Regions from separate parts of the Rhizobium anhuiense bv. trifolii genome, predicted to be linked through region 1. Evidence: riboswitches for the same ligand, from Rfam matches in the RefSeq annotation. Region 1 holds a riboswitch; the other holds the start of a gene.

Region 1 (14,671 bases):
CGCCTGCAGATGCAGCACGCGCGGCTTCAGCACCTCGAGATAGGCTTCGGAACGGCCGATATAGATCATGCCGCTTTCGGGCAGGGTGGTGAGCAGTTTGGCCATGGTTTCCTGCCATTCCGGCTCCATGCCTTCCAGCACCTCGTCGAAAATGATCCAGCGCGGGCGTACGAGCAGCAGGCGGGCGAAGCCGATCGCCTTCTGCTCGTCGCTGTCGAGCAGCTTGTCCCAGCGGGCGCGGGTATCGAGCCTGGCGATCAGCGAATGCAGGCCGGCCTTCTCGAGGGCAGCCTCGACGGCGGCTTTCTCGTAGGCATCAGGACTTTCGGGAAAGGCCAGCGCCTCGCGCAGTGTGCCGCCGGGAACATAGGCGATCTGCGGCACGAACAGCATGTCGTCGACCGGCGGCAGCCCCATCGTGCCGCTGCCGCACGGCCAGAGGCCGGCCATCGCCTGGAACAGCAGCTTACGATTGACGCTGTGATCGCCGTTGATCATGACTTTTTCGCCGGCCTTGATCACGACATTGGTTTCACGCAGGCGGAAACCGCCGCATTCGTCGATGTCTTCGCCGATCTTGGCGACGATCACCACATCCTTCAGTGTCAGCGTATCGGGCGCGGTGCTTTCATAGGCGATGCTGTCCTTCAGGTCGAAGTCCTCGTCCATGTCGAGCAGCGCCTGACGGAAATCGGTGACGCGCATCAGCGTGGCGCGCCATTCGGCGATCGGGCCGAAATTGGCGACGTACCAGCGCAATGCCGTGTTGACCTGATTGAAGGCGCCGACGGACATCATCAGCTGGCCAAGGGTGAGGCCGCCGGAGAAATAGGCGGGGGCGGCGACGATGATCGGGATGACGATCACCAGCCAGCCGTAGCCGGCCGAAACCCAGGTGAGGTTGGTATTGGCCATGGCGAGCCGCTTGACGACCCTCAGTACCGAGCTGATATCGGTGTTGATGCGCCGACGCTCGTTTTCCTCGCCGCGGGCGACGGTGATCGCCGGCATGTTCTCATTGGCATGCATCAGCGTGAAGCGAAGCTCGGCTTCCTTCGAGAACCGGTCGGCATTGAGCTTCACCAGCTTGCGGCCGACGACCTGGCTCAGCACCGAGGCGGAAGCGGCATAGAAGATCGCCGCCCAGACCATGTAGCCCGGAATGGAGAAGCTATGGCCGCTGATGCGGAAGATGAATCCGCTCGAAAGCTCCCAGAGCACGCCGATGAAGCTCACCAGAAGAATGGTCGACTGCAGCAGGCCGAGAACGAGCCCTGTCGTGCTTTCGGCGAGATTGCGGGAATCCTCGTGCAGGCGCTGGTCCGGATTGACGCCGATCAGGCCACTGGAAGCAAGCCGCAGCGCCCGCTTGCGCTTCAACCACTGGTCGACGAGATCACGCGACAGACCTTCGCGCATATAGAGCGCGGTCATCTGGTTCAGCCACGCCTGCAGCACGTTGAGCAGCAGCAGCGTGCCGGCGATCATCGCGAAGATTTCAAGCTGGTGGAAGAATTCGCCGAGGTCGCGGCGCTCCAGCGAGTCGTAGAACGGAGCATTCCATTCATTGAGGATGACCTGGCCGTAGGACGTCGCCAAGATGACGAGAATCAGCACGGTCGCCAGAAACAGCACCTTGCCACGCACTTCCGAATTCCAGAATGCTGAGAACATCACCCCGAGGCGATATGTCAGGCTGAGATCATACCCTACCCTATCCTGCCTCCGGATTCCCGGCCTCCTCTCGATCTTATCTGCCATTACACTTTTCCACACCGCCCATGCCCCCATTATTAACATGGTGGCGTTACCGGTCTATCAACAGATTCTATCAGTCATTAAAGTGTGATGATGCTTGCATGGGCCGTGCCTGCATGCTTTCGCCATTGATTCGCGGTCCGACTGGGGCTAATTAAAGTGCTCCGTGGTGATTTGGCCGGCCGGCTTGCAGCCACGTTAAAAAAGTCGCTAAAGGGCCGCGTGCGGACCGGTAGCGATTTTTTTCGCCGCCGGTTTTTTGTTTTTGATCGAGTGACCGCAATGCCCATCAAGATCCCCGATACGTTGCCCGCCTTCGAAACCCTGGTTCAGGAAGGTGTGCGGGTGATGACCGAGACGATGGCGATCCGTCAGGATATCCGTCCGTTGCAGATCGGGCTGCTCAACCTCATGCCGAACAAGATCAAGACCGAGCTGCAGATGGCCCGCCTCGTCGGCGCCTCGCCGCTGCAGGTGGAGCTGTCGCTGATCCGCATCGGCGGCCACAAGGCGAAGAATACCTCCGAAGACCATCTGCTTTCCTTCTATCAGACCTGGGAAGAGGTGAAGCAGCGCAAGTTCGACGGCTTCATCATCACCGGGGCGCCGATCGAGCTTTTGCCCTATGAGGACGTCACCTATTGGGCGGAAATGCAGCATATCCTCGACTGGACGGAAACGAATGTCCATTCGACGATGAACGTCTGCTGGGGCGCGATGGCTGCGATCTATCATTTCCACGGCGTTCCGAAATACGAGTTGAAGGAGAAGGCCTTCGGGGTTTATCGCCACCGGAACCTGAAGCCTTCCTCCATCTATCTCAACGGCTTTTCCGACAATTTCGAAGTGCCGGTGTCGCGCTGGACCGAAGTGCGCCGCGCCGATATCGAGAAATCCGAAGATCTGGAGATCCTGATGGAATCAGCCGAGATGGGCGTGTGCCTCGTGCACGAGAAGAAGGGCCGGCGGCTCTACATGTTCAACCATGTCGAATATGATTCCACCTCGCTCTCCGACGAGTATTTCCGTGACGTCGATGCCGGCGTGCCGATCAAGATGCCGCACAACTACTTCCCGCATAACGATCCGGCGCTTGCGCCGCAGAATCGCTGGCGCAGCCATGCGCATTTGCTGTTCGGCAACTGGATCAACGAAATCTACCAGACGACGCCCTATGACGTGGAAGAGATCGGCATGGACCTCTGAGGGCACCATCGCGCCTTGAGCCGATGCCGCATCGCTGCTGCGGCATTTCTTTCTACTCCGCCCGGTTGCGGTTTGGAACAAATGCGGGCAGGTTCCGGTCCGGAACACCACAGCGCCCGCGCGTCTTTGTCAGCCGTGCAAGGACGCTGCAACAGTTTGAATCGCTGAAATTCCTAAATCGATTTCGATGAGGAATAGGCAGCCGGGATAGAATGGACGGTCGATGATGTCGGATAAGTTGAAGCGGGATGTTTTCGGGCAGACGAAGGCGGGCGAGACCGTCTATCGCGTCGAGATCAAGGGCGGCGGGCTGACGGCCAAGATTATGACCTGGGGTGCGGTCATCCAGGATCTGCGCCTTGAGGGACATGACGCTCCGCTGCAGCTCGGCTTTGACGATTTCGACAGCTATCCCCTTTATTCGGCCTACTTCGGCGCGACCCCCGGCCGCTGCGCCAACCGTGTCGGCGGCGGCAAATTCACGCTTGACGAAAAGGACCATCAGCTCGAGCTGAACGAAAATGGCGTGACGCATCTGCATGGCGGCAGCGACAATATCGCCAAACGCAACTGGACGATCGTCGAGCATGACGTCGACCGCGTGGTGCTGAAGATCGTCGATCCCGATGGCCGTGCGGGCTATCCCGGCAATTGCACCATCCAGGCGACTTTCCGGGTGCATGGCAACGGCGAACTGTCGATCACCTACGAATCGACCAGCGACCAGCCGACGCTCGCCAATGTCTGCCAGCACGCCTATTTCAATCTCGACGGTCGCGAAGATGCGCTTGGCCACGACATCATGATTGCCGCCGATCACTATCTGCCGACCGATGAGAAGCAGGTGCCGACCGGGGAGATCCGTTCCGTCGACGGCACGGAATTCGATTTCCGCGAGATGGCGCCGATGAAGCGTTTCGTCGGCAGCGAACAAGTGTTGTACGATCATAATTTCTGCCTGTCCGCCGAGCGCACCGCCAAGCGGAGCGTCGCGCTTGCCCGCAGCCTCTATTCCGGGGTGTCGCTGGAAGTGCGCAGCACTGAGCCGGGCGTGCAGTTCTATGCCGGTTTCAAGCTTAATACCGAGGCGCTCGGCATCGGCGGGCGCAAATATGGTCCATTCGCCGGGTTCTGCCTGGAGACGCAGGTCTGGCCGGATGCCATCAATCACCAAGGTTTTCCGAATGCCGTCCTGCGTCCCGGCGAGGTGCTTCGCCAGGAGACGGATTATATCTTCACCAAGAACTGAGTTTCTGCGCACGCACGGCTGTCAAATTTGATTGCTATGAAACCCTTGCCGGTCCAGCGGTGAGGGTTTTTTCTTTCTATGCTCGATTCCGTCTTGCCGATTGGTTCTAGATAGGTTCTATTATGCGCCCATGGATAGAACCAGTCTGATAGCGGAACTGAAGAACCGCGGCCTGCGTGACGAGGCGCTGACCGGGCCGCTCTACAAGCAGCTGGCGCAGACGCTGACCGGTCTTATTCAGGAAGGATTGCTGAAGCCGGGCACTGCGCTGCCGGGCGAGCGCGACCTTGCCGAGGCACTGAAGCTCGGACGCGTCACCGTGCGCACCGCCTATCGCGATCTGATGGCTTCAGGGGCGCTGGAATCGCGCCACGGAAGCGGTACTTTCGTCTCGAGCAGAGTGGAACGCATGGAGCAGTCGCTCTGGCGGCTTTCCTCCTTCTCCGCCGACATGCGCTCGCGCGGGCGTCTGCCGGCTGCGCGGGTATTGTCGCGGGCGGTCAATACGCCGTCGCCGGAGGAATCCTTCCTGCTCGGCCTCGGCGGCGACGAGCCGGTGCTGAGACTCGACCGCTTGCGCCTTGCCGATGGCCTGCCGCTGGCGATTGAACGCGCCGTGGTGCCGATCAAGTTCCTTGGGCACGATGCCGGTGGCGAGGGATCGCTCTACGATGCGCTGACGGCCAGCGGCCACAGGCCCGTGCGCGCGCTGCAGCGGCTCACTGCGGTTACGCTCGACCCGTCTTCTGCGGCGATCCTGAACGTCAAATCAGGCGCGCCGGCGCTTCTGATCGAACGTGTCTCGCGCCTGGAAGACCAGCGCGTCGTCGAATACACCCGCTCGCATTATCGCGGCGATGCCTATGATTTTGTTGCCGAATTGAGAATTGGAGATGACCTATGAGTGAGAACCAGTCGCTGATGCTGCAGGAAGCCGGCCAGTCGCCAGAGGTGGTGGCCACGCTTCTCGAAAAGGAAAAGCCGGTCTTTGCCGAGATCGCCCGGCTGTTTTCGTCCGCCCGCCCGAGCGTGGTGACCACGGCGGCGCGCGGCTCCTCCGACCATGCCGCCACCTTCTTCAAGTATCTCTTCGAGATCACCTGCGGCGTTCCGGTCGCCTCGGTCGGTCCGTCAATCGCTTCCGTCTATGGTGCCGCGCTGCATCTGAAGGGCGGCGTCCATTTCACCGTCTCGCAGTCGGGCGCCAGCCCCGATATCGTTGCGCTGCAGGATGCGGCGAAGAAGGGCGGAGCGACGACGATCGCCGTCGTCAACGTCACCGACAGCCCGCTTGCGAAACAGGCCGATATCGTTCTCGGCCTCAATGCCGGTGCCGAAAAGAGTGTCGCGGCGACGAAATCCTTCATTGCCTCGGTCGCCGCCCTTTCCGGGGTGACGGCTGCGATCGGCGGCGCATCCGATCTGCAGACTGCGCTCGACAAGCTGCCGGAGGCGCTGTCGGCAACTGCCGGGATCGACACGGCGGCGGCCGAGGAGGTGCTCTTCAACGCAACCTCGCTCTATACGGCCGGCCGCGGCCCAGCTTTCGCGATCGCGCTCGAAGCGGCGCTGAAGGCTAAGGAGACCTCCGGCTTGCATGCCGAGGCCTTCTCGCTGGCGGAACTGATGCATGGTCCGATGCGCCTGGTGCAGCCGGGCTTTCCGATCGTCGCCTTTACGCCCGACGATGCCGCCTTCGCCAACAACGTCCAGGCACTCGAGCGCCTGCAGAAACTCGGCGCCACCACCGTCGGCTTCTCGGCGCAGCCGCTGTCCGGCGTCCATCTCCGCGTACCGACCACGGGCAACGGCCTCGTCGATCCGCTGGTGTCGCTGCTCGTCTATTACCGGCTGATCGAGTCGGTGACGCGCCGCAAGGGCTTCGATCCCGACAGACCGGCAAACCTGCTCAAGGTGACGGAGACGGTCTGATGGCCCGCAAGATCTTCCTTGGCGCCCGCATCTTCGACGGCGAACGCTTCCATGACGACAAGGCGCTCATCACTGCCGGCGGCCGAGTCGAAGCGATCGTCGCAAGAAACGATCTGCCGGACGGCGAGGTCGTGACACTTGCGGGCGGGGTTCTGTCGGCCGGTTTCATCGATGCGCAGGTCAATGGCGGCGGCGGGCGAATGCTGAACGACGAGCCTTCCGCCGCTTCGATGGACATCATCGCCGGAGGACACCGGCCCTATGGCACGACGTCGTTGCTGCCGACGCTGATCACCGATACATCGGAAGCCTCCATTGCCGCGATCGAGGCGGCCAAGGAGGCGGTCAAGGCGAGCCGCGGCGTCGCTGGCCTGCATCTCGAAGGCCCGCATCTGGCGCCGGCGAGAAAAGGCGCGCATCTGGCCGAGCTGATGCGGCCGGTGGAGGAACGTGACGTCAAGACCTTCATCCGAGCACGCGAGGAGATCGGCACGTTGCTCGTCACCATGGCGGCCGAGCAGGTGACGGTTGCCCAGGTGCGCGAGCTTGCGGAAGCCGGCGTCACGGTCAGCATCGGGCATTCCGATTGTTCGAGCGAGGCGGCGGAAGAACGCTTCGATGCCGGCGCACGCGGCGTCACGCATCTCTTTAACGCCATGAGCCAGCTGGGACACCGCACACCCGGCCTCGTCGGCGCGGCAATCGACCATCCCTCGACCTGGTGCGGCATCATCGCCGATGGCCATCACGTCGATCCGAAGGCCTTGCGCACGGCCCTGCGCGCCAAGCGCGGCGAAGGCAAGCTGTTCTTCGTCACCGACGCGATGTCGCTCGTCGGCTCGGAGAAAGACTCGTTCACGCTGAACGGGCGCACCGTCCGGCGAGAAAGGGGTGGCTTCTGCTCGAAGCTGGTGCTTTCCGACGGCACGCTCGCCGGTTCCGACGTCGATATGATCTCGACGATCCGGTACGGTGTCACCTATCTCGACCTGACGCTCGCCGAGGCCCTGCGCATGGCGACCCTATATCCCGCCCGCTTCCTCAGGCTTGCCGATCGCGGTCATCTCTCGCCGGGCATGCGCGCCGATCTCGTGCATCTCACCGATGCGCTTGCCGTCACCGCCACCTGGCTCGGCGGCGAAGCGGCCTGACATCAAGGAGACGTGGGATGACCGACATTACCGATGCCTATTTCGCCAACCTCATCGGCCGGCTGGAAGAGCTGAAGCAGGCGCTTGCCGAGCCGATGGCGCAGGCCGCGGCCGTCATCCTCGATGCTGCCCACGGCGACAAGCGCGTCTATGTCTTCGGCACCGGCCATTCGCATATGCTGGCGGAAGAGGTGCACTATCGTGCCGGCGGGCTCGCCTTCACCGTGCCGGTGCTGGTCGGCTCGGCCATGCTGCATGAGGGTGCGGTCATCAGTTCGGTCTATGAGCGCACGCAGGGCCTGGTGCGGCCGATGCTGGAGCGCTACGGCATGCAGCCGGGCGATGTCATCATCATCGCTTCCAATTCGGGCGTGAACGCCGCGCCGATCGAGGCGGCCGACTATGCGCGCGAAATCGGCGCAAAGGTGATTGCCATCACGTCGATCGCCTATTCGTCAGCGATCGCCAATGGCCGCCGGCGGCTCGCCGACGTGGCCGATGTGGTGCTCGACAACGGGCTGCCACCGGGTGATGCCGTTGTCGATCTCGAAGGCACGGGGCTTCGGGTTGGGCCAGTCTCGACGGCGGTCGGGGTAACGGTGATCAATGCGGTCTTCGCCGAAGTCGCCTCGCAGCTTTCGAAATCCGGCGATGCGCCAATTTATCTCAGCGCCAACATGCCGGGTGCGGCCGAGATCAACCAGAAGCTCGTCAAGAAATACCGGCCGCGCAACCCGCATCTCTAGAGCATGATGCCGAAAAGTGTGAGCGGTTTTCGGACAACATCATGCTGCAAAGAAGGCGGATACAAAAAGGCCGGCATAAGCCGGCCTCTTCAAGAGTTTGTCACTCAGGATCAATCCTTGGCGCGTTCGACGTAGGAATTGTCTTCCGTGGCGATGACGACGCGGGTGCCGGCATTGATGTGCGGCGGCACCATGGTGCGCACGCCGTTCGACAGCATGGCCGGCTTGTAGGAAGACGACGCCGTCTGGCCCTTGACGACCGGTTCCGTCTCGGTGATTTCGAGCGTGACGTGACGCGGCATCTGGATCGCCAGAGCAATGCCTTCATGCATTGACAGAACGCAGGTCATGCCTTCCTGCAGATAAGCCTTGTCGTCACCCATCGTCTCGACATCGACGACGACCTGATCGTAGTTTCCAGGGTTCATGAAGTGAAAGCCTTCGCCGTCCTCGTAGAGGAACTGATGGTTCACGTCTTCGACGAAGGCGCGCTCGACCTGTTCGGTGGTGCGCCAACGCTCGGAAACCTTCACGCCGTCGACGATGCGGCGCATGTCGACCTGGGTGACCGGCGTGCCTTTGCCCGGATGAAAGTTCTGGGCGGTGAGGACGACGTAGAGCTTGCCGTCGACGTCGAGAACGTTGCCCTTGCGGACCGAAGAGGCGATGACCTTGACCATAAGACTTCCTTGTAACTCGGCTTTCGGCGTCGTAGAGGACTGTCGAGACGCCCCGAAGACGCAAATGTTTTTCTTTGGGGGCGCAACTAACCTAAAATCCGGGAAATAGCCACCCCATACCGGCTTCTCCGGCGAAGAAAGCTTGGAATGAACTCTTCGGCCAAAGCGTCCCCCTGGTGGACCTCGTCCGTACATGCCGATCGCCGTCCGTTCCTGATCGGGCGCAATGCGATCCAGGCGGCGTTGCGCGGGTTTTTCGCGCGCGAGGATTTCATCGAGGTGGATACGGCGGTGCTGCAGGTCTCTCCGGGCAATGAGGCGCATCTGCATGCCTTCGCGACGGAAGCGCTGACGACGGACGGGCAAAGGGCTCCATTTTACCTGCACACCTCGCCGGAATTCGCCTGCAAGAAGCTGCTTGCGGCGGGCGAGGAACGGATCTCGTGTTTTGCCCATGTCTATCGCAATCGCGAGCGCGGGCCGCTGCATCATCCCGAATTCACCATGCTCGAATGGTATCGGGCGGGCGAAAGCTATGAGAGCCTGATGATGGATTGCGTGCGGATCCTGGCGCTGGCGGCAGAAACGGTAAAGGCGGGGACGCTTGCCTATCGCGGCGTCGCGAGCGATCCCTTCGCCGGGCCGGAGCGGCTCAGCGTTGCCGAAGCCTTCGAGCGGCATGCCGGCATCGATCTTCTTGCCTCGGTCGCCGCCGATGGTTCGACCGATCGCAACCATCTGGCAGCCGAACTCAGGCGCGTCGGCATGCGGGTTGCCGATGACGACGGCTGGGCCGATCTCTTCAGCCGGGTGCTGGTCGAGAAGATCGAACCGCATCTCGGCTTCGGCCGCATCACCATCCTCGACGAATATCCGGTCTCGGAGGCGGCACTTGCGCGTCCCTCGGCACGCGACCCCAGGGTCGCGGAACGTTTCGAGCTCTATGCCTGCGGCGTCGAGCTTGCGAACGGCTTCGGCGAGCTCACCAACGCTGCCGAACAGCGGCGACGGTTCGAGATCGAGATGGCCGAGAAGGCGCGGGTCTACGGCGAGACCTATCCGATCGACGAGGATTTCCTCGCCGCGCTGGCGCTGATGCCAGAGGCAAGCGGCATCGCGCTCGGTTTCGACCGGCTGGTAATGCTGGCAACGGGAGCATCGCGCATCGACCAGGTGCTCTGGGCGCCGGTTGCGGAGTATGGAAGATGAATGTCGTCAAACCGATCAAGAGCGTCGACGATCTTGTGAAGGCAGGGCTCGCCGCGTCTGCCGATCGTGCAACGCTCGAAGAGGTTGCTGCGCGCTATGCGATCGCGCTGACGCCGGTGATCAGCAAGCTCATCGACCGCACCGATCCCGATGATCCGATCGCCCGGCAGTTCGTGCCCGATATCGCCGAACTCACGATCGCCAGCGAGGAACGCGCCGATCCGATCGGCGATCATGCCCACAGCCCCGTCGAAGGCATCGTTCACCGCTATCCCGATCGTGTGTTGCTCAAGGCCGTGCATGTCTGCCCGGTCTATTGCCGTTTTTGCTTCCGGCGCGAAATGGTCGGACCGCAGGGCCTCGGCACGCTCGATGCCACGGCGATGCAGGCCGCTTTCGACTATATCCGAGGTCATGAGGAGATCTGGGAGGTCATCCTCACCGGTGGCGATCCGCTGGTGCTTTCTCCGCGCCGTCTCCACGACATCATGGAGACGCTCGCCGGGATCGCCCATGTGAAGATCGTGCGTTTCCACACGCGTGTTCCGGTCGTCGATCCGGAAAGGATCGATGCGGCGCTGGTCGCCGCGCTGAAAGCAGGCGGCAAGACGGTCTATGTGGCGCTGCACGCCAACCATGTCAGGGAACTGACGATGGAAGCGCGCGCAGCCTGCGCCCGCCTTGTCGATGCCGGCATCGCCATGCTCAGCCAGTCGGTGCTGCTCAAGGGCGTCAACGACGATCCCGACGTGCTTGCGGCGCTGATGAAGGCCTTCGTCGAAATCCGCGTCAAACCCTATTACCTGCATCATCCGGATCTGGCGCCCGGCACCGGTCATTTCAGAGTGACGATCGAGGAGGGGCAGGAGATCGTCGCGGCGTTGCGCGGGCGGATTTCCGGTCTCTGCCAGCCGACTTACATTCTCGATATTCCAGGCGGTCACGGCAAGGCCGTCATCAGTGGGAGCGCTATCCGGGCGACAGGCGACGGATGTTATTCCATCACCGATTATCGCGGCGGCGAGCATTCCTATCCGCCGGCCGATTGAGACAAAAAGCGGCGCGTTTGCGTGTCATTTCTGTACTCGTCACGCCAGAACCTATTGTGTGTCGCAGCGGCAAGATTGTCCTAAGTCGTTGATAGAAAATCGTTGTTTACGACAATGCCGGAATGATCGCTAAAATCCTAACTGTGAGCCTTAGTCATATTTAACCCAACAAATTAGCGGAATGTTCTGTTTTCCGCACTAAAAGAACGCTCATGACAAGGCGATGAACGCCGGTTCGGGATCATGAGAATCTTGGAGTGATGGGATGAATACGACAATCCGCGACCTCGTAGCCAAATTCGGCAAGCTTCCTGTGTCGATCGACCAGGTTGGCGACGATGCCGATCTTTATGCGGCAGGTTTGACGTCCTTTGCTTCCGTGCAGCTGATGCTTGGCATCGAAGAGGCCTTCGACATCGAATTTCCCGACAATCTCCTGAACCGCAAATCCTTCGCGAGCATCTCGGCCATCGCCAGGACCGTCGATCTCATCCGGGACAGCCGGAAGGTCGCCTGATGAATTTCCCCGTCAAGATCATGCAGGACGGTCTTGTCGCAAGAGTGGCCCGCGTCGCCGAAATCGCGGCAAAGCACGCCGATGCCGTCGATGTCGAAGGCCGCTTTCCCCGCGAAGCCGTGGAGGCGATGAAGGCCGAAAGGCTGCTCGGCATCCAGGTGCCGCGCCATCTCGGCGGTGAATCCGCCTCGATCACCGAGATCGCCGAATTGTGCTCGATGCTCGGCCAGGCCTGCGCGGCAAGCGCCATGGTCTTCGCCATGCATCACATCAAGCTGTCGAGCCTCGTTGAACACGGCGCCGACAGCGAATGGCATCGCAGCTTCATGCGCCGCATCGCCGCAGAGCAGCTGCTGATTGCTTCCGCCACCACCGAAGGCGGCATCGGCGGAAACCTGCGCAACAGCATCTGCGCGGTCGAGGTCGATGGCGATACTTGCCGCCTCGAAAAGGATGCGACCGTCATTTCCTACGGCTCGCATGCCGACGCGATCCTCATCACGTCGCGTGCCCACGCGCAGGCGGCTTCCTCCGATCAGGTGCTGACGGCCTTCCTCAAGGATCAGTACACGCTCGAGAAGACCCATGTCTGGAATACGCTGGGCATGCGCGGCACCTGCTCCGACGGCTTCCTGTTCAAGGGCGAGGCGCCGGCGCATCAGATCCTGCCGAAGCCTTTCGCCGAGATCGCGGCGCAATCCATGCTCGCCTCCTCGCACCTGTTGTGGAGTGGCGTCTGGTACGGCATCGCAGTCGATGCCGTCGCACGTGCCCAGGCCTTCGTGCGCGCCGCCGCCCGCAAGGCGCCGGATGCCCAGCCGCCGGGCGCGTTGCGCCTCGCCGAGGTTTCGAACCTGCTGCAGATGGTGAAATCCAATGTGGTTGCCGGCCTCAAGGCCTACGAGGATGCCAAGGCCGATGTCGACAGGCTGTCCTCGATGGGCTTTGCGGTGGCGATGAACAACGTCAAGATCGCCTCGTCCGAGACGATCCTGGAGATCGTCAACCATGCCATGCTGATCTGCGGCATCATGGGCTACAAGAACGGCACGCCGTTCAGCCTCGGACGCCATCTGCGCGACGCGCATTCCGCACAGCTGATGATCTCGAACGACCGCATCCTCGGCAATACGTCGAGCATGCTTCTTGTCCATAAGCAGGACACTAGCCTACTGGGGTGACAGTCATGGATATGCAGACCTCGTTTCTGGACCGGCTTTTCGAATCCGGCCTGCTGATCGATACCGGCATCGACGGGCTCTATGGCCGCAGCGGCCAGTTCGAAGACGTGATCGCTGCCTTCGAGCGGCTGATCGACAGGTTCGGCGGCGCCGACGGCGCGGAGGCGATGCGCTTCCCGCCGGGCATGAACCGCGCCTTTTTCGAAAAGAGCGGTTACATGAAGAGCTTCCCGCAACTGGCTGGCACGGTGCACAGTTTCTGCGGCAGCGAACTCGATCATGTCAGCCTGCTGCAATGCATGGAAGTCGGCGAGGACTGGACCAAGGGGCAGGAGGCGACCGACATCGTGCTGACGCCGGCTGCCTGCTATCCGCTCTATCCGACGATCGCCAAGCGCGGCAATCTGCCAAAGACGGGCGGCCTCTTCGACCTGCAATCCTATTGCTTCCGCCATGAGCCGTCGAAGGATCCTGCCCGCCAGCAGCTGTTCCGCATGCGCGAATATATCTGCATGGGCACTGAACAGCACGTCACCGATTTCCGCCAGCGCTGGATGGATCGCGGCGTCGAGATGATGAAGGCCGTCGGTCTCGACGTGACGATCGACGTCGCCAACGATCCGTTCTTCGGCCGCGCCGGCAAGATGCTCGCCAACAATCAGCGCGACCAGAACCTGAAATTCGAGCTGCTGATCCCGATCACCTCGGCTGCCAATCCGACCGCCTGCATGAGCTTCAACTACCATCAGGATGCCTTCGGCACGAAATGGGGTCTCAATCTCGAAGACGGCAGCGTCGCGCACACCGCCTGCGTCGGCTTCGGGCTGGAGCGCATCGCGCTTGCCCTCTTCCACCATCACGGGCTCGATGTGAAGCAATGGCCGGCCAGCGTACGGAAAGCGCTGTGGGGCTGAGCACATCCATGACATCGGTATTTTCGGGAATCGACCCGGAAACCTACCGGGCGCATGCGCTGCATTCCAGTGAGCGCGCCTGGCCGGAAACCAATTGCTATGTCGATCTCTGGATCGAGGTGCTGGCATCATCCGGTGTCGCGCCCGAGGCGATGCTGGGTTTTACCCTGACGCAGGATTTCGAGGGCGACCAGTTCACCTTCTTCAAGGTGCCGCTCCAGGATCTCGAAGCGCTCTACGGTATTCGCGCCACCGAGCTTGCCATCTACGACCGTGTCGAACGCCATGTCGAGGTTCAGATCGCCCGTGCCCGTCTCTGCCTGATCGAGATGGATTCCTTCTACATGCCGGACACGCGCGGCACCGCCTACCGGCAGGAGCACGGCAAGACGACGGTGGCGATCAACCGGCTGGATGTTGCGGCCAAGCGCGTCGATTATTTTCACAATGCCGGTTATTTCCGCCTGGAAGGCGAGGATTTCGACGGGCTGTTCCAGCTGCATCTGACGGAGAACGATCCGCCGTTCCTGCCCTATACGGAATTTGCGCGGTTTCCGGAAAAGCCGGCTGATGAAACGCATCTGCGGAAGACCGCGCGGCAGCTTGCCGGCTTTCATTTCATCAGGCGTCCCCGCGAAAACCCGATCCGCGCCTTTGCAAGCGTCTTTCCGCAGCAGGTCGAAGCGGTAGCGGAACGGCCGTTCGGCTTCTTCCACAAATACGCCTTCAACACGCTTCGCCAGGTAGGCGCCAATTTCGAGCTGGCGGCCGATTACCTCACCTGGCTTTCCGCCGGTGAATTCGCGGCTGCCGCCGAGCATGCCAGGCGCATTTCCGAGGTGGCGAAATCGGTGCAGTTCCAGCTTGCCCGCGCCGTCACCCGCAGGAAGTTCGAGCCGTTGCAGGCAGCACTTGATCCGGCCGCCGATGCATGGGATTCCATGATGGCGTCGCTTGCGGGGCGAATCTGAAGCCGGAGATCTGACCATGCGGGGGCGTTTGGCAAGCATCGGTGCCGAGGAAAGCCTGCTTTCCGAAGGCTGGAACCTGATCCTGACGGAGCCGGGCGCCTGCGCCGT
Region 2 (14,671 bases), 750 kb from region 1:
GGCGGCTTGTGCGCTTCCTTCCGAGGACACCCCGACAAAGAAGAATGCCGTGGCGCCGGCGGCTGCCAGGAGGCCGAATGAGGCGAGGAGGATTTTGCGGTTCATGTCAGTAAGCCTTCTTGACGGGCGCAGCATTTAAATTAGATTGCGATCTAACTCTAATTCTGATATAGATGTCAAATGAAATCTAACTGGAGATCGCTATGAGAGTCAGTCGCGCTCAGGCCGAGGCCAATCGTGAAACGGTGATCAATGTCGCAAGCCGGCTCTTCCGGGAGCATGGCTTCGACGGCATCGGGCTGAAGGATTTGATGAAAGGCGCCGGTCTCACCCAAGGCGGGTTCTACAAGCAGTTCGAATCGAAGGATGATCTTGTGGCACTGGCATCCGGGCGAGCGATGGAGAACGCCATCCGCAGATGGTCTAGGGTTGCCGCCGGAAGCGCCGATCCCTTCGACGCGGTTGTCGGCATGTATCTCTCGGCCGGGCACCGGGAAGAGAAAGGCGATGGTTGCCCCCTCGCCGCACTTGGGGCCGACGCGGCGCGTCAGAGCGAGGAGGTGCGGGCTCCATTCCAGCACGGCATAGAGGCTCACCTCCAGATTCTCGACGAATTGATCCCGGCATCGGACGGCACGGAACCTTGTGACAGGGCCATGGTCATCCTCTCCCTCATGGTAGGCGCGGTGACGATCTCCCGCATCATGACTGACCGGGGCATGTCGGAGCGCCTCCTCGAAGCCGCGTCCGATGCGGTCAAGCACATTGCGAGCGGCACAGACGAAGAATGAGATCTCGGCTCCGTCGGTGGGATGTCTCTTCCACCTCGCAGATCGCCGCATCCTCGAGTTGACCATTAGCCTCACCCTCGCTCGGGCGTATGGAACGATTCACCGCCGGAGAACGCGTGCGTCGCATCGTCATCACACTGCCACCCGCGAATTCAGCAGGCTCGCATGATTCATAATTCCGCATTGACCTCACGATGGACCGGCGCAGACTTCGACGGAATGTTAGAAACATTCCTCGGATCTGCTCCCTTTGACGCATCGCCGGTTCATACGCTTCTAGGCTTTAATTGGTCCGCTGATGCACGTTCTCACGGTGCGATGACGGTTGTCGATCTCGCATGCAATGGAGAGTGGAACCTTTGGGCTACCTCGGACACACCGGAATGGCTTACCATCCATGTGCCGCGAGACGGCATTTCCGGCATGACGCGACGGCAAACCACGACAACAGCGTCACCGGGCCAGATGCTACTTGGGCAAAGCCGCGAGGCGGATCGCTTCCTCGTGCGGGGAACGCTCCATCGATCGCAGAAACTCTTTTTACATTGGGGCCAGATCTGCCAAGCGTTCGGGGAGCTGTTTGAAGCCCCTCTTGTCGGATCGTTAGACCTGTCCCCCCTCGTTGATGGATCAAGCGCCTCCGCACATCTCATCAAGAATCTCGTCGAGACTATAATGGATGGTATGCTTGGAGACGCCATCTTGCTTCATTCGCCGATAGCAATGGTCAATCTCAATCAAGCACTCACTCATTTGCTCATTCGATTGATACCCCATCGTTACTCTCAGCGACTGGAACGGAGTCCGTTTATGCCCGCTCCACGGCACGTTCGTCGGGCTATAGATTTCATGCAGGCGAATATCGCTAAGCCGATCACCATCTCGATGATCGCTCAATCTGCCAACGTCTCAGTTCGCACCTTGGAAAACGGCTTCCGGACCTTCAAGGAAGCTACACCAGCAAGTTACTTGAGAACTCTACGACTACGCGCCGCTCGATTGGACCTTCTGGATCGGTCGAACCAACAGAGCATCCGGGATATCTGCCTGAAGTGGGGATTCTTGCACGCCGGCCGTTTTTCTGCGCTGTACGGGTCCGTTTACGGGGAAAGTCCTCGGGAAACCCTCAGGCGGAAATCTGAGGTCGTCTCATCTCGCTCCGCAGCAGCCGATATAAGGCGAGGCAGGCTCTAAGCCGACTTCTGGGTCTTCGCATTTCTATCGATGACGGTGAGATGGATGTAGCTGGAGCGGGTGAAGGGAATCGAACCCTCGTATTCAGCTTGGGAAGCTGCTGCTCTACCATTGAGCTACACCCGCGATGAGCTGAGATTTCCAACAGATGGGGGCGGCTGTCAAGTCGCGCCTGGTGTAACGCCTCAGATGCGGAAGTGTTTCGAGAGTTTGAGGCCCTGGGCCTGGTAGTTGGAGCCGAGGCCGGAGCCGTAGAGGCTGGCCGGCTTTTCCTGCATGTGCTCGTAGACGAGGCGGCCGACGATCTGGCCGTCTTCGAGGATGAAGGGCACCTCGTGGCTGCGCACTTCGAGCACGGCGCGGCTGCCGCGCCCGCCGGCAGGGGCATGGCCGAAGCCCGGATCGAAGAAACCGGCATAATGGACGCGGAATTCGCCGACCAGCGGATCGAAGGGGGTCATCTCGGCGGCATAATCCGGCGGCACATGCACCGCCTCGCGCGAGACGAGGATATAGAACTCGTCCGGATCGAGGATCAGTTCGTTGCGGCCGCGGCTATAGAGCGGTTCCCAGAAATCATAGATGTCGTGCTGGGCTTTCTTGTCGACATCGACGACGGCGGTGTGATGTTTGCCGCGATAGCCGATCAGGCCGTCCTTGTCGCCGGCCAGATCGATCGACAGCGCGATGCCGCCGCCTGATACGTTCGGCTGCTTGCTGGCGACCAGCGTCTCGCTTTCATGCAGCTTCAAGAGTTCCGGCTCGCCGAGCAGGGAATGGCCAACGCGGAAGCGGATCTGCGACAGGCGCGAGCCGCGGCGCACCACGATCGGGAAGGTGCGCGGGCTGATTTCGAGATAGAGCGGGCCGGAATAACCGGCCGGGATCTTGTCGAACTCCTGGGCATAATCGGTGATGACGCGGGTGAAGATATCGAGCCTGCCGGTCGAGCTCTTCGGGTTGGCCGAGGCCGACATGCCGGCCGGCAGCGCCAGGCTCTCCATCAGCGGCACGATGTAGACGCAGCCGGTCTCGAGCACCGCGCCCTCGGAGAGGTCGATCACATGCAGGCTCAGCCGGTCGAGCTTGTCCGACACCAGATGCGAGGGGCCGGGCATGAAGCTGGCGCGCACGCGAAAGGCCTTGGCGCCCAAGCGCAGGTCGAGACTTGCCGGCTGGATCTGGTCACGGTCCAGCTCCCGTTCGGAGATCAGACGCTCCGTTTCGAACAGCGCGGAGATCGCGCGATCCGCCAGAATTCCCGTTTCACGAGCCATCATGCCTCATCCATCATTTGCCGCCGACAAAACCAAACTCGGGGAATTGACGCAAGCAGCTAACAGCAGTATTGCAGAATTATCCCGTGGTGATTTGGCCGGTCGGCTTGCAGCCACGTTAAACAAGTGGCTAAAAAGACCGGGTTGAAACCGGTCTGCTTTTGCGACCGGTTTTTTTGTTATGTGAAGGTGATGGCATGAGCAAGTCCTGGCGCCCCGCAACCCAACTCGTTCACGGCGGCACGCTGCGTTCGCAATATGGCGAAACGTCCGAGGCAATCTATCTCACGCAGGGTTTCGTCTATGAGACCTCGGAAGCGGCCGAAGCCCGCTTCAAGGGCGAGACGGAGGGCTTCATCTACGCCCGCTACGGCAGCCCCACCAACGACATGTTCGAAAAGCGCATGTGCATGCTCGAAGGCGCGGAGGATGCCCGCGCCACCGCTTCCGGCATGGCGGCCGTCACCGCGGCGATCCTCTGCCAGCTGAAGGCCGGCGATCATATCGTCGCCGCGCGCGCCCTGTTCGGCTCCTGCCGGTGGGTGGTCGAGACGCTGGCGCCGAAATACGGCATCGACTGCACGCTGATCGACGGCCGGGATCTGGCCAACTGGGAAAAGGCGATCACTGCGAAGACCAAGGTGTTCTTCCTGGAAAGCCCGACCAACCCGACGCTCGAAGTGATCGATATCGCAGGCGTGGCCAAGCTCGCCAACCAGATCGGCGCCAAGGTCGTCGTCGACAATGTCTTCGCCACGCCGCTCTTCCAGAAGCCGCTGGAGCTCGGCGCCCATATCGTCGTCTATTCCGCCACCAAGCATATTGACGGCCAGGGCCGCTGCCTCGGCGGCGTCGTACTTGCCGACAAGGAATGGATCGACGAGAACCTGCACGATTATTTCCGCCATACCGGCCCGGCCATGTCGCCGTTCAACGCCTGGACTTTGCTGAAGGGCATCGAAACGCTGCCGCTGCGCGTGCGCCAGCAGACGCAGAATGCCGCAAAGATCGCCGATTTCCTCGCCGAGCAGGGCAAGGTCGCCAAGGTGATCTATCCCGGCCGCAAGGACCATCCGCAGGCCGATATCATCGCCAAGCAGATGACCGGCGGCTCGACGCTGGTCGCCTTCGAGCTCAAGGGCGGCAAGGAAGCGGCCTTTGCCCTGCAGAACGCGTTGGATATCGTCAAGATCTCCAACAATCTCGGCGACAGCAAGAGCCTGATCACCCATCCGGCAACGACGACGCACAAGAACCTGACGGAGGAGGCGCGCGCCGAACTCGGCATTTCTCCGGGCACGGTGCGCCTTTCGGCCGGCATCGAGGATACCGACGATCTGATCGAGGATTTCGCGCGGGCGCTTGCCAAGGTTTCGGCCTGATCGACGACAATGGCAGCCGGATCTCACTCGGGGTTCGGCTCGCCTGATCTCACTGGGGTTCGGCCGGGGGAACAACTACGGTCGTGCCGGCGTTCCGATCTGGAATTAACACTGACAATTAGGCTTAACGATCGAAAACCCTTCGATCATGACTGTATCAGTGACGATCAACGTTCCGTTTCTTGACGGACAGGGCCTCTTATAAGATACGGGTAACATATCTTGACTAAGGTGCAAGGCATGTATCGCGCCCTCACAAGAGAGATCGAAGTTGTGGTCGAACCATTCTATCTGGAGGAGCAATCCGATCCGGAAGACGACCGCTATGTCTGGGGTTACCGGATTGTCATCAGCAACAATTCCGGCATAGCCGTTCGCCTGGTCAACCGTTACTGGAATATCACCGACCAGAACGGACTGGTGGACGAGGTGACGGGCCCGGGCGTCGTCGGCGAACAGCCACGGCTCAGCCCCGGCGACACCTACGAATATTCCTCCGGCTGCCCGCTCGACACCCCCTCAGGGCTGATGTTCGGCCATTACCAGATGGAAACGGACGAAGGCGAGATGTTCGATGTCGAGATCCCCGCCTTCTCGCTGGATTCACCGGGACTGCTGCGGGTGCTTAACTGACGTGTAACGATGTCCCGCCCTTGGGAGATTGCCGAGGCCTGCCCCTCATCCGCCTGCCGGCACCAACCGGGGTCGAGACGAGTGGTTCGACCCCGGTAAGGTTAGGGTGAGGGGCAGCTATCCGCGCAAGCGGGACAGCCTTGGCAAACACTCTACTATTCAGCTGGCTGAAGCTCGGCCGGCTCGAAGCGGTAGGTGGTCGAGCAGAATTCGCAGGTCACGGCGATCTCGCCGTTTTCCTGGCTGGCTTCGATCTCCTCGGCCGAAAAGCCCTTCAGCACGCCCTTGATCTTCTCCCGCGAGCAGCTGCAGCGGTCGAAGACGGCGCGCGGTTCGTAGACGCGCACGCCGCGCTCATGGAACAGGCGGAACAGCAGCCGTTCGGTCCCGACCAGCGGATCCGTCAGTTCATCCGCATCGATGGTCTCGACCAGCGAACGGGCTTCGACCCAGGCATCGTCCTCGCCGTGCGGGCGGTTGCCGGTGTCGCCGTCGCCGCCGTGGAGATCCGGCTGGCGCATGCGCTCCGGCGCCTCCGGCAGGAACTGGGCGACAAGGCCGCCTGCCCGCCAGCGGTGGCGCGGCTTGCCCGCCTCGTCACGATCGAAGAGTTCGGCCGCGGCCAGGCGCACGCGCGTCGGGATCTGCTCCGACTGGCGGAAATAGACGCCGGCGATCTCCTCCAGCGAGGTGCCGTCGAGCGCGACGATGCCCTGATAGGGCTGGCCGAACTTGCCCTGGTCGATGGTGAAGGCGAGCACGCCCTTGCCGAGCAATTGCTCCGGCTCGGTTTCACCTGCTTCAATCGCCTTGTTGAGCAGCGCCTGATCGAAACGGGCATAGGCGCGGACATTTTCCGGCGTCGAGAAATCGGCGACGAGAAGATCGACCGGGCCATCGCCCTTGGTCTGCACCGTGAACTTGCCGTCGAATTTCAGCGAGGTGCCGAGCAGCACCGTCAGCACGACGACTTCGGCAAGCAGCCGGGCGACGGGAGCGGGGTAATGATGGCGCTCGAGGATCGCATCGAGCATCGGGCCGAGCTGGACGGCACGGCCGCGCACATCCAGACCCTCCACCTGAAAAGGGACGACATGATCATCGCCGGCGAAATCAAACTGGCCGAGGGCGGCTGCAGCTTCTGCCATGGCTTTCACTCCTAGTTTTCAAGCGACAGCCCAGCGTGGCCTTCGCTCGCGCGGTCGCGAGTGTGTGACTCGCGACACCAGATTATGGTTCAGATCGCGCCCAGGCACCAAGCAAGAATCGACTTCTGCGCATGAAGGCGGTTTTCCGCCTCATCGAAGACTACGGATTGCGGACCGTCGATCACTTCGTCCGTCACTTCCTCACCGCGATGAGCAGGCAGGCAATGCATGAACAATGCATCATTGCCGGCCTTCGCCATCAAAGCCGCGTTGACCTGATAAGGCTGGAAGACATTGTGACCCCGGGCCCGATGTTCCTGATTCATGGAGACCCAGGTATCGGTCACCACGCAATCGACGCCGGCGACCGCACGGTCGGCATCATGGCAGAGCATGATTTCGGCGCCCTCATTGCGGGCCCAGTTCAGATAGTGATCCTTGGGCTCCGAGCCAAGGGGCACGGCCATGTTCATGCGATAGCCGAAGCGCGCCGCCCCTTCGACCAGCGAATGCAGCACATTGTTGCCGTCGCCGGTCCAGGCGATGGTCTTGCCCTTGATCGGGCCGCGATGCTCTTCGAAGGTCATGATATCGGCCATGATCTGGCAGGGATGGGTGTCATCCGTCAGCGCATTGATCACGGGCACGGTCGCGTGCTCGGCAAGCTCCAGCAGCCTGGAATGCTCGGTGGTGCGGATCATGATCGCATCGACATAACGCGATAGCACCTTGGCCGTGTCGCCGATCGTCTCGGCGCGGCCGAGCTGCATCTCGGTGCCGGACAGGAACAGCGTTTCGCCGCCGAGCTGGCGCATGCCGACATCGAAGGAGACGCGGGTGCGCGTCGACGGCTTCTCGAAGATCATCGCCAGCATCTTGCCGGCGAGCGGCTTGTCGCCCGTGCCGGCCTTGAAGGCCTGCTTGCGGGCGAGCGCATCGTTCATGATGGTTCTGAGATCGGCTGACGTGACCGCCGAAAGATCGAGGAAATGTTTAGGAGCCATAGTCTTCTTACCTGTGCTGCGCCCGCAGGCGGCAATCCCTTCAAGCCGTCTTCTTGACCTTGGAGGCGCGAATGCTCTCGGCAGCGCGCTCGATGCGGGCAAGGCCCTCGCGGGCTTCCTCGGCGGTGACCACGAGGGGCGGAAGAAGACGGATGACATTGTCGCCGGCGGGCACGCCGAGCAGATGGGCGGCGCGGATCGCCTGCAGCAGTTCGGCTGAGGGAATGGCGGCCTTGACGCCGAGCAACAGCCCCTCACCTCTGATATCCTCGATCACATCGGGATAACGGTCCTTCAGCGAGGCGAGGCCCTGGCGGAAGACAAGCGCGACGTCGCGCACCTGCTGGAGGAAGCCATCGGCGAGAATGATGTCGAGCACGGCGCTGCCGACGGCCATGGCGAGCGGATTGCCGCCATAGGTCGAGCCGTGCGTGCCGGCCTTCATGCCGGAGGCAGCCTCTGCTGTGGCAAGGCAGGCGCCGAGCGGGAAACCGCCGCCGATTCCCTTGGCGACCGCCATGATGTCGGGGGTGACGCCCGACCATTCATGGGCGAAGAGCCTGCCGGTGCGCCCGACCCCGGTCTGGACCTCGTCGAGGATCAGCAGCAGGCCATTTTCGTCGCAGATCTGGCGAAGCGCCTTCATGAATTCGGGGGTGGCCGGACGCACGCCGCCCTCGCCCTGCACCGGCTCGATGAGAATTCCGGCGGTGGCATCGGTGATCGCGGCGCGCACCGCTTCGATGTCGCCGAAAGCCACCTGATCGAAACCCGGCGCCTTGGGGCCGAAGCCCTCAAGATATTTCTCCTGGCCGCCGGCGGCGATCGTCGCCAGCGTCCGGCCGTGAAAGGCGCCCTCGAAGGTGATGATATGGAAGCGCTCGGGATGACCCTTGGAATACTGATAACGGCGCGCCGTCTTGATCGCGCATTCGAGCGCCTCGGCGCCCGAATTGGTGAAGAACACCTTGTCGGCGAAGGTGGCGTCGGTCAGCCGTTTGGCCAGACGCTCCTGGCCGGGGATCTCATAGATGTTGGAGAGATGCCAGACCTTGTCGGCCTGCTCCTTCAGCGCGCCGACCACATGCGGATTGCTGTGGCCGACCGAAGTGACGGCGACGCCGGCGCCGAAATCGAGATATCGCTCGCCGCTTTCGGTGATCAGCCACACGCCCTCGCCTCGCTCGAACCGCAACGGGGCACGAGAATAGGTGTCATAAAGCGGCGCGGCTTCAGCCATAGCGCGATCTCCCATCGATGTTATCAAGCTCCGGACTCCGGCTAAGAAAACCAGGCCCGAAAAATCAAAAATGCCGCCTTGCGGCGGCGACTGGCACTATTTCCTTTTCGCGCTGCAATGTCAACAAAACTGCGCCCTTAGCGCATGCAGCAAGCTTGTACAGCAGCATTATCCGTCCTCAACAGGCATTATTGCAGAAATGCCACGCCGGGGCAGCAAGTTGGGGAAAACTTGAAATTCGATTCATCCGGATTCATGCGACTCTTGTCACGGAGTCAGCCTCACACTAGGTTAAAGTTCAATTACTAGACTGCATGCGGCGGAACTAGTCACCAAAATTGATCAAGCGTTTCTTGTTTCGGAGCCTTCCGGGACAACGGTGAGGGATTCTGCCATCACCAACGCAAAAGGTGGAGACAGGGCATGAACTGGACAGACGAGCGGGTCGAGAAACTCAAGAAGCTCTGGGCCGAAGGACTGAGCGCCAGCCAGATCGCGGCACAACTTGGTGGCGTCAGCAGAAACGCGGTCATCGGCAAGGTGCATCGGCTGAGCCTCCCCGGCCGTGCCAAGGCCGGCGGTACCGCCAATGCCGCCCGAACGCCGAAACGCAATACTTCTGCGCCGCGCGCGCCGAACTACGCCTCACGGGTCGCCACTCGCACCGTTACCCGCCAGCAGGGCGCGACGATGCTGAAGGAAGAGATCGAGATCGAAACGATCGAGGAAATGGAATACGTGCCGAGAGGCAACGTGGTCGTTCCGATTTCCCGACGCCTCGGCCTGACGGAACTGACCGAACGCACCTGCAAGTGGCCGGTCGGCGATCCGCTGAAGGACGACTTCCACTTCTGCGGCTGCGAATCCCCCGACAATTCGCCCTATTGCAGCTATCACCAGAAGCTTGCCTACCAGCCGGTCAACGAACGCCGCCGGGCAGCAGCGCGGGCCAGCTGAGCGGGTAACATCGCCGCACATGAGAAACGGGCCGACTGGCCCGTTTTTTTGTGGTTATTGGTTCGCGCGGATGGCTGCCCCTCATCCGCCTGCCGGCACCTTCTCCCCGCTTGCGGGGCGAAGGGGATATGCCGCGACCTCTCCGTTCCCCGCTAACCTGTCGCAGGGCACGTCCCCTCGCCCCGTTTTACGGGGAGAGGGTTAGGGTGAGGGGCAGACGCTAGCTCGAGCGACGTTGTCAGCAATCAGAATGGAGGCCCTCAGGCTTCCATCGAATAACCGGCGCCGCGGACGGTGCGGATGACGTCCTGCATGTTGGAGAAATTCAGCGCCTTGCGCAGGCGGCCGACATGGACGTCGACGGTGCGTTCGTCGACATAGATATCGTGGCCCCAGACACCGTCGAGAAGCTGCGAGCGGGAGAAGACCCGGCCCGGCGACGACATCAGGAATTCCAGCAGGCGGAATTCGGTGGGGCCGAGGCGGACTTCGCGGGTCTTGCGATGGACCCGGTGGGTTTCGCGGTCGAGTTCGATATCGCCGCATTTCAGCACCGTCGACAGCACCTCGGGACGGGCGCGGCGCAGCATCGCCTTGACGCGGGCAACGAGCTCGGGGGTCGAGAAGGGCTTGACGACATAATCGTCGGCCCCCGTCGAAAGCCCGCGGACGCGCTCGCTCTCTTCGCCGCGCGCCGTCAGCATGATGATCGGCAGGCGCTCGGTTTCCGGCCGCATGCGCAGGCGCCGGCAGAGTTCGATGCCGGAGACGCCAGGCAGCATCCAATCGAGGATGAGCAGATCGGGCGTGCGCTCCTGAAGCCGCATTTCGGCTTCGTCGCCACGAAGGATGGTATCGACCTCGAAGCCTTCCGCTTCGAGATTGTAGCGAAGAAGCACGCTCAGGGCTTCCTCGTCTTCAACAACTGCAACTCTCGGGATCATGCGTGTCGGTCTCCTCGCGCATGATCCTTGAACCGGGGATGGTTCAAGCAATGCACCCTGCGCAAATTCAGAATTGGCTGCGACCTCTTTGCGCGCCCCGGATGGGCGCGCACGCAAGCTTCTAGCCCGGCCGTCCGGCCCGGGCGGTTATTCGGTTACCGCGCCGACGGTGTTGGCGCTGTCGTCTTTCGGACGATCGCCTTCCGGCTGCGCACCTGTCGCCATGTAAAAGATCGTCTCGGCGATGTTGGTGGCGTGGTCGCCGATGCGCTCGATGTTCTTGGCGCAGAAGAGAAGATGCGTGCAGCTGGTGATGTTGCGCGGATCTTCCATCATGTAGGTCAGGAGCTCGCGAAACAGCGAGGTGTACATCGCGTCGATCTCGTTGTCGCGTTCGCGGATCGCGTTCGCCTTGTCGGCGGAGCGATTGGTGTAGACATCGAGCACTTCCTTGAGCTGGACGAGCGCCAGTTCGGAGAGATGCTCGAGGCCGCGGGCGAGCTTGCGGGGAACGCCGGTGCTTTGGACGGCGATGACGCGTTTGGCGGTGTTCTTGCCGAGGTCGCCGACGCGTTCGAGATCGGCGGCGATGCGGATCGAGCCCATGATTTCGCGCAGGTCCGCGGCCATCGGCTGACGGCGGGCGATGGTGACGATCGCCTTGTCGCCGATTTCGCGTTCGGCGTGATCGAGGATCACATCGTCGGAGATGACCTTCTGCGCCAGCGCGGTATCGCCGTTGACCAGCGCCCGCACGGCTTCGGCGACCATCTGCTCGGCCAGGCCGCCCATTTCGGAAATCCGCCTGGACAGGAACTTCAGATCATCATCATAGGCAGAATAAATATGTGTCGATGCCATGGGGCTTTATCCTCGAATAACGGAAAGGCTTGGTGACGCCAGGATCAGCCGAAGCGACCCATGATGTAATCCTGGGTGCGCGGATCGTCCGGATTGGTGAACATCTTGTCGGTGTCGTTCTCCTCGACGAGATTGCCGAGGTGGAACATGGCGGTGCGCTGCGAGACGCGCGCGGCCTGCTGCATGGAGTGGGTAACGATGACGATCGTGTAGTTCTCGCGCAGCTCGTGGATCAGTTCCTCGACCTTGGCGGTGGCGATCGGGTCGAGCGCCGAGCAGGGCTCGTCCATCAGGATGACCTCAGGGCTGACGGCGACGGCACGGGCAATGCAGAGGCGCTGCTGCTGACCGCCGGACAGGCCGGTGCCGGATTCATGCACGCGGTCCTTGACCTCGTTCCAGAGGCCGGCGCGCTGCAGGCTGGTCTCGACGATCTGGTCGAGATCGGCCTTCGACTTGGCCAGGCCATGGATGCGCGGGCCGTAGGAGACGTTTTCGTAGATCGTCTTCGGAAACGGGTTCGGCTTCTGGAAGACCATGCCGACGCGGGCGCGAAGTTCGACGACGTCGATATCCGGATCATAGATATCGTCGGTATCGAGCGTGATCTTGCCGGTGACGCGGCATCCGTCGATCGTGTCGTTCATGCGGTTGAGGCTCCGCAGGAAGGTCGACTTGCCGCAGCCGGACGGGCCGATCAGGGCGGTTACGGTGTTTTCGCGGATGTTCAGGTTCACATCGAAAAGCGCGCGCTTTTCGCCGTAGTAAACCGAGACATCCTTTCCGATCATCTTATACGGGACGTTGCTCATCTTGTGATCCAGCGCCTTTTCAACTGCAGCTTCCGTCAACATGTTCATGATGTTTAACTCCGTTTACCAGCGGCGCTCGAAGCGACGACGCAAGAGGATGGCGCCCATGTTCATGACGATCAGGAACAGGAGCAGAACGATGATGGCACCCGAAGTACGCTCGACGAAGGCACGTTCGGCCTCGTTGGCCCACATATAGACCTGTACGGGCAGAGCCGTCGAGGGATCGAGCGGCGTCGTCGGCGCGTTGGCGACGAAGGCGACCATGCCGATCAGGAGCAGCGGCGCGGTTTCGCCGAGCGCATGCGCCAGGCCGATGATCGTGCCGGTGAGGATGCCGGGCATGGCGAGCGGCAGAACGTGGTGGAACACCATCTGCATCTTGGAAGCCCCGAGGCCGAGGGCTGCGGCGCGGATCGACGGCGGCACGGCGCGAAGAGCGGCACGCGTGGCGATGATGATCGTCGGCAGGGTCATCAGCGTCAGCACCAGGCCGCCGACCAGCGACGCCGAGCGCGGCAGGCCGATGAAGTTGATGAAGACGGACAGACCGAGCAGACCGTAGACGATCGAGGGAACCGCGGCGAGGTTGTTGATGTTGACCTCGATCAGGTCCGTCAGCTTGTTCTTCGGCGCAAACTCCTCGAGATAGATCGAGGCGGCGACGCCGATCGGCAGCGACAGCACCAGCACGATCAGCATCAGGTAGAGCGAGCCGATGAGGGCGACGCCAAGGCCTGCGGCCTCCGGACGGCTGGAGTTGCCGTTGACGAAGAGGCCGGTGTTGAACTGCTTGTGAAGAGCGCCGCTCGCCTTCAGCTCGTTCATCCAGCCAACCTGCTTGTCGTTGACCTTGCGGTTCTTCTCATCGACCGAAAGATCGATCTGGCCCTTGTTGGCGCTGTCGACATTGGCGTCGGCAAGCACCGTGACATTGACCGTCTTGCCGATGATCGACGGGTCTGACATGACCATGTCGCGCAGCTGGATCGGGGCGCTCTTCGACAGCATGGCCGAGGCATCGCGCACATCAGGGCGGCTTGCGGCATTGATGTTCAGTTGCTTGACGATCGCGTCGCGCAGGAGAACCGGATAGTTGGCGGCGATCAGCACCGAAGGGTCGGTCGCACGCTTGTTGTTCGGGTCGATCGTCTTCTCCGAGAATTCGATCGGCAGGGTGATCGCCGTCTGCTGGAAGGCGGTGTAGCCCTTGCCGATCACCGTCCACAGCAGGATGAAGAGGAAGACGAGACCGAAGGTGATGGCGGCGATGCCATAGGCCTGGAACCGGCGCTCGGCGGCATAGCGGCGCTTGATGCCGATATCGCGGCGCGGTGGCGCCTTGGAAACGGTGACGCCGGCGGGAGAAACAATATCCGTCATTCGTACTGCTCCCGGTATTTGCGCACGATGTAGAGCGCATAGATGTTGAGGCAAAGCGTGATGCAGAACAGCGTGATGCCAAGGGCAAAGGCAACCAGGGTCTGCGGCGAGGTGAACTCGAGGTCACCGGTCAGCTGGTTGACGATCTTGACGGTCACCGTCGTCATCGGCTCGAAGGGGTTGATCTGGATGCGGGCGGCAACACCGGCGGCCAGCACGACGATCATGGTTTCGCCGATGGCGCGTGAGGCGGTCATCAGCAATGCGCCGACGATGCCGGGAAGGGCTGCGGGCAAGACGACTTTCTTGATGGTTTCGGAGCGGGTGGCGCCGAGACCGAGCGAACCGTCACGCAGGGCTCGCGGCACGGCGGTGATGATGTCGTCCGACAGCGAGGAGACGTAGGGGATCAGCATGATGCCCATGACGATGCCGGCCGTCAGAACGCTCTGCGCCTGGATGAAATTCGAATAGCTGCCGGACAGAAGACCGCTGATCTGGGCGGAGAAATCGCGCAGGAATGGGCCGACGGTGACGAGCGCGAAGAAGCCGTAGACGATCGTCGGAATGCCGGCGAGCACTTCGAGAAGCGGCTTGGCGACCCCGCGCACCTTCGGCGAGGCGTATTCGGCCATGTAGATGGCGGCAAAGAGGCCGACCGGCACGGCGACCAGCATAGCGACCAGGCCGATGTAAACCGTGCCGAGCAGCAGCGGGATCAGGCCGAACTGACCGAAGGACGAGCTGCCGGCGCCGGCAAAGCGCGGATCCCAGACGGTACCGAAGAAGAAGTCGGCGGCGGGAACCACGGCAAAGAAGCGGGCGGCTTCCGACAGCATCGAAAGCACGATGCCGATCGTCGTCAGGATGGCGATCGAGGAGGCCAGCAGCAGGCCCCAGAGCATGACGCGCTCGACCCGGTTGCGGGCGCGGAAGCGCGGGGCGATGGAACGCAGCGCATAGAAGGCGCCTGATACAGCCAGAATGAAGACGATCGCGGTCATGGCGAGGCGGCTCGTCATGCTCTTGGCGTTCAGCGTCTTGG

The links. Region 1 has a riboswitch for S-adenosylmethionine ahead of metA (homoserine O-acetyltransferase MetA). Riboswitches for the same ligand answer to the same signal wherever they lie in the genome.
Region 2: linked by a shared signal. The riboswitch ahead of NE851_RS12720 (O-succinylhomoserine sulfhydrylase) and the one ahead of metA (homoserine O-acetyltransferase MetA) in region 1 are both predicted to bind S-adenosylmethionine.

Annotation. Positions count from the first base shown of each region.
Region 1 covers NZ_CP098803.1:75,396-90,066, reverse strand. Annotated here, with positions in the region: gene NE851_RS09100 (ABC transporter ATP-binding protein/permease) at 1-1,800, opposite strand, end outside; SAM riboswitch at 1,915-1,992, shown strand; gene metA (homoserine O-acetyltransferase MetA) at 2,041-2,964, shown strand; gene NE851_RS09090 (aldose epimerase family protein) at 3,191-4,213, shown strand; gene NE851_RS09085 (GntR family transcriptional regulator) at 4,344-5,117, shown strand; gene NE851_RS09080 (SIS domain-containing protein) at 5,114-6,145, shown strand; gene nagA (N-acetylglucosamine-6-phosphate deacetylase) at 6,145-7,296, shown strand; gene NE851_RS09070 (SIS domain-containing protein) at 7,314-8,042, shown strand; gene efp (elongation factor P) at 8,153-8,722, opposite strand; gene epmA (EF-P lysine aminoacylase EpmA) at 8,870-9,931, shown strand; gene NE851_RS09055 (lysine-2,3-aminomutase-like protein) at 9,928-10,980, shown strand; gene NE851_RS09050 (acyl carrier protein) at 11,246-11,497, shown strand; gene NE851_RS09045 (acyl-CoA dehydrogenase family protein) at 11,497-12,678, shown strand; gene NE851_RS09040 (amino acid--[acyl-carrier-protein] ligase) at 12,684-13,592, shown strand; gene NE851_RS09035 (DUF1839 family protein) at 13,583-14,563, shown strand; partial or broken gene NE851_RS09030 (glycoside hydrolase family 2 protein) at 14,580-14,671, shown strand, end outside.
Region 2 covers NZ_CP098803.1:829,251-843,921, reverse strand. Annotated here, with positions in the region: gene NE851_RS12745 (efflux RND transporter periplasmic adaptor subunit) at 1-105, opposite strand, end outside; gene NE851_RS12740 (TetR/AcrR family transcriptional regulator) at 204-791, shown strand; gene NE851_RS12735 (helix-turn-helix domain-containing protein) at 957-1,985, shown strand; tRNA gene NE851_RS12730 (tRNA-Gly) at 2,038-2,111, opposite strand; gene NE851_RS12725 (2'-deoxycytidine 5'-triphosphate deaminase) at 2,171-3,265, opposite strand; SAM riboswitch at 3,339-3,417, shown strand; gene NE851_RS12720 (O-succinylhomoserine sulfhydrylase) at 3,460-4,644, shown strand; gene apaG (Co2+/Mg2+ efflux facilitator ApaG/CorD) at 4,885-5,277, shown strand; gene NE851_RS12710 (Hsp33 family molecular chaperone) at 5,433-6,425, opposite strand; gene argF (ornithine carbamoyltransferase) at 6,515-7,429, opposite strand; gene NE851_RS12700 (aspartate aminotransferase family protein) at 7,470-8,669, opposite strand; gene NE851_RS12695 (GcrA family cell cycle regulator) at 9,093-9,626, shown strand; gene phoB (phosphate regulon transcriptional regulator PhoB) at 9,887-10,570, opposite strand; gene phoU (phosphate signaling complex protein PhoU) at 10,718-11,431, opposite strand; gene pstB (phosphate ABC transporter ATP-binding protein PstB) at 11,476-12,291, opposite strand; gene pstA (phosphate ABC transporter permease PstA) at 12,307-13,626, opposite strand; gene pstC (phosphate ABC transporter permease subunit PstC) at 13,623-14,671, opposite strand, start outside.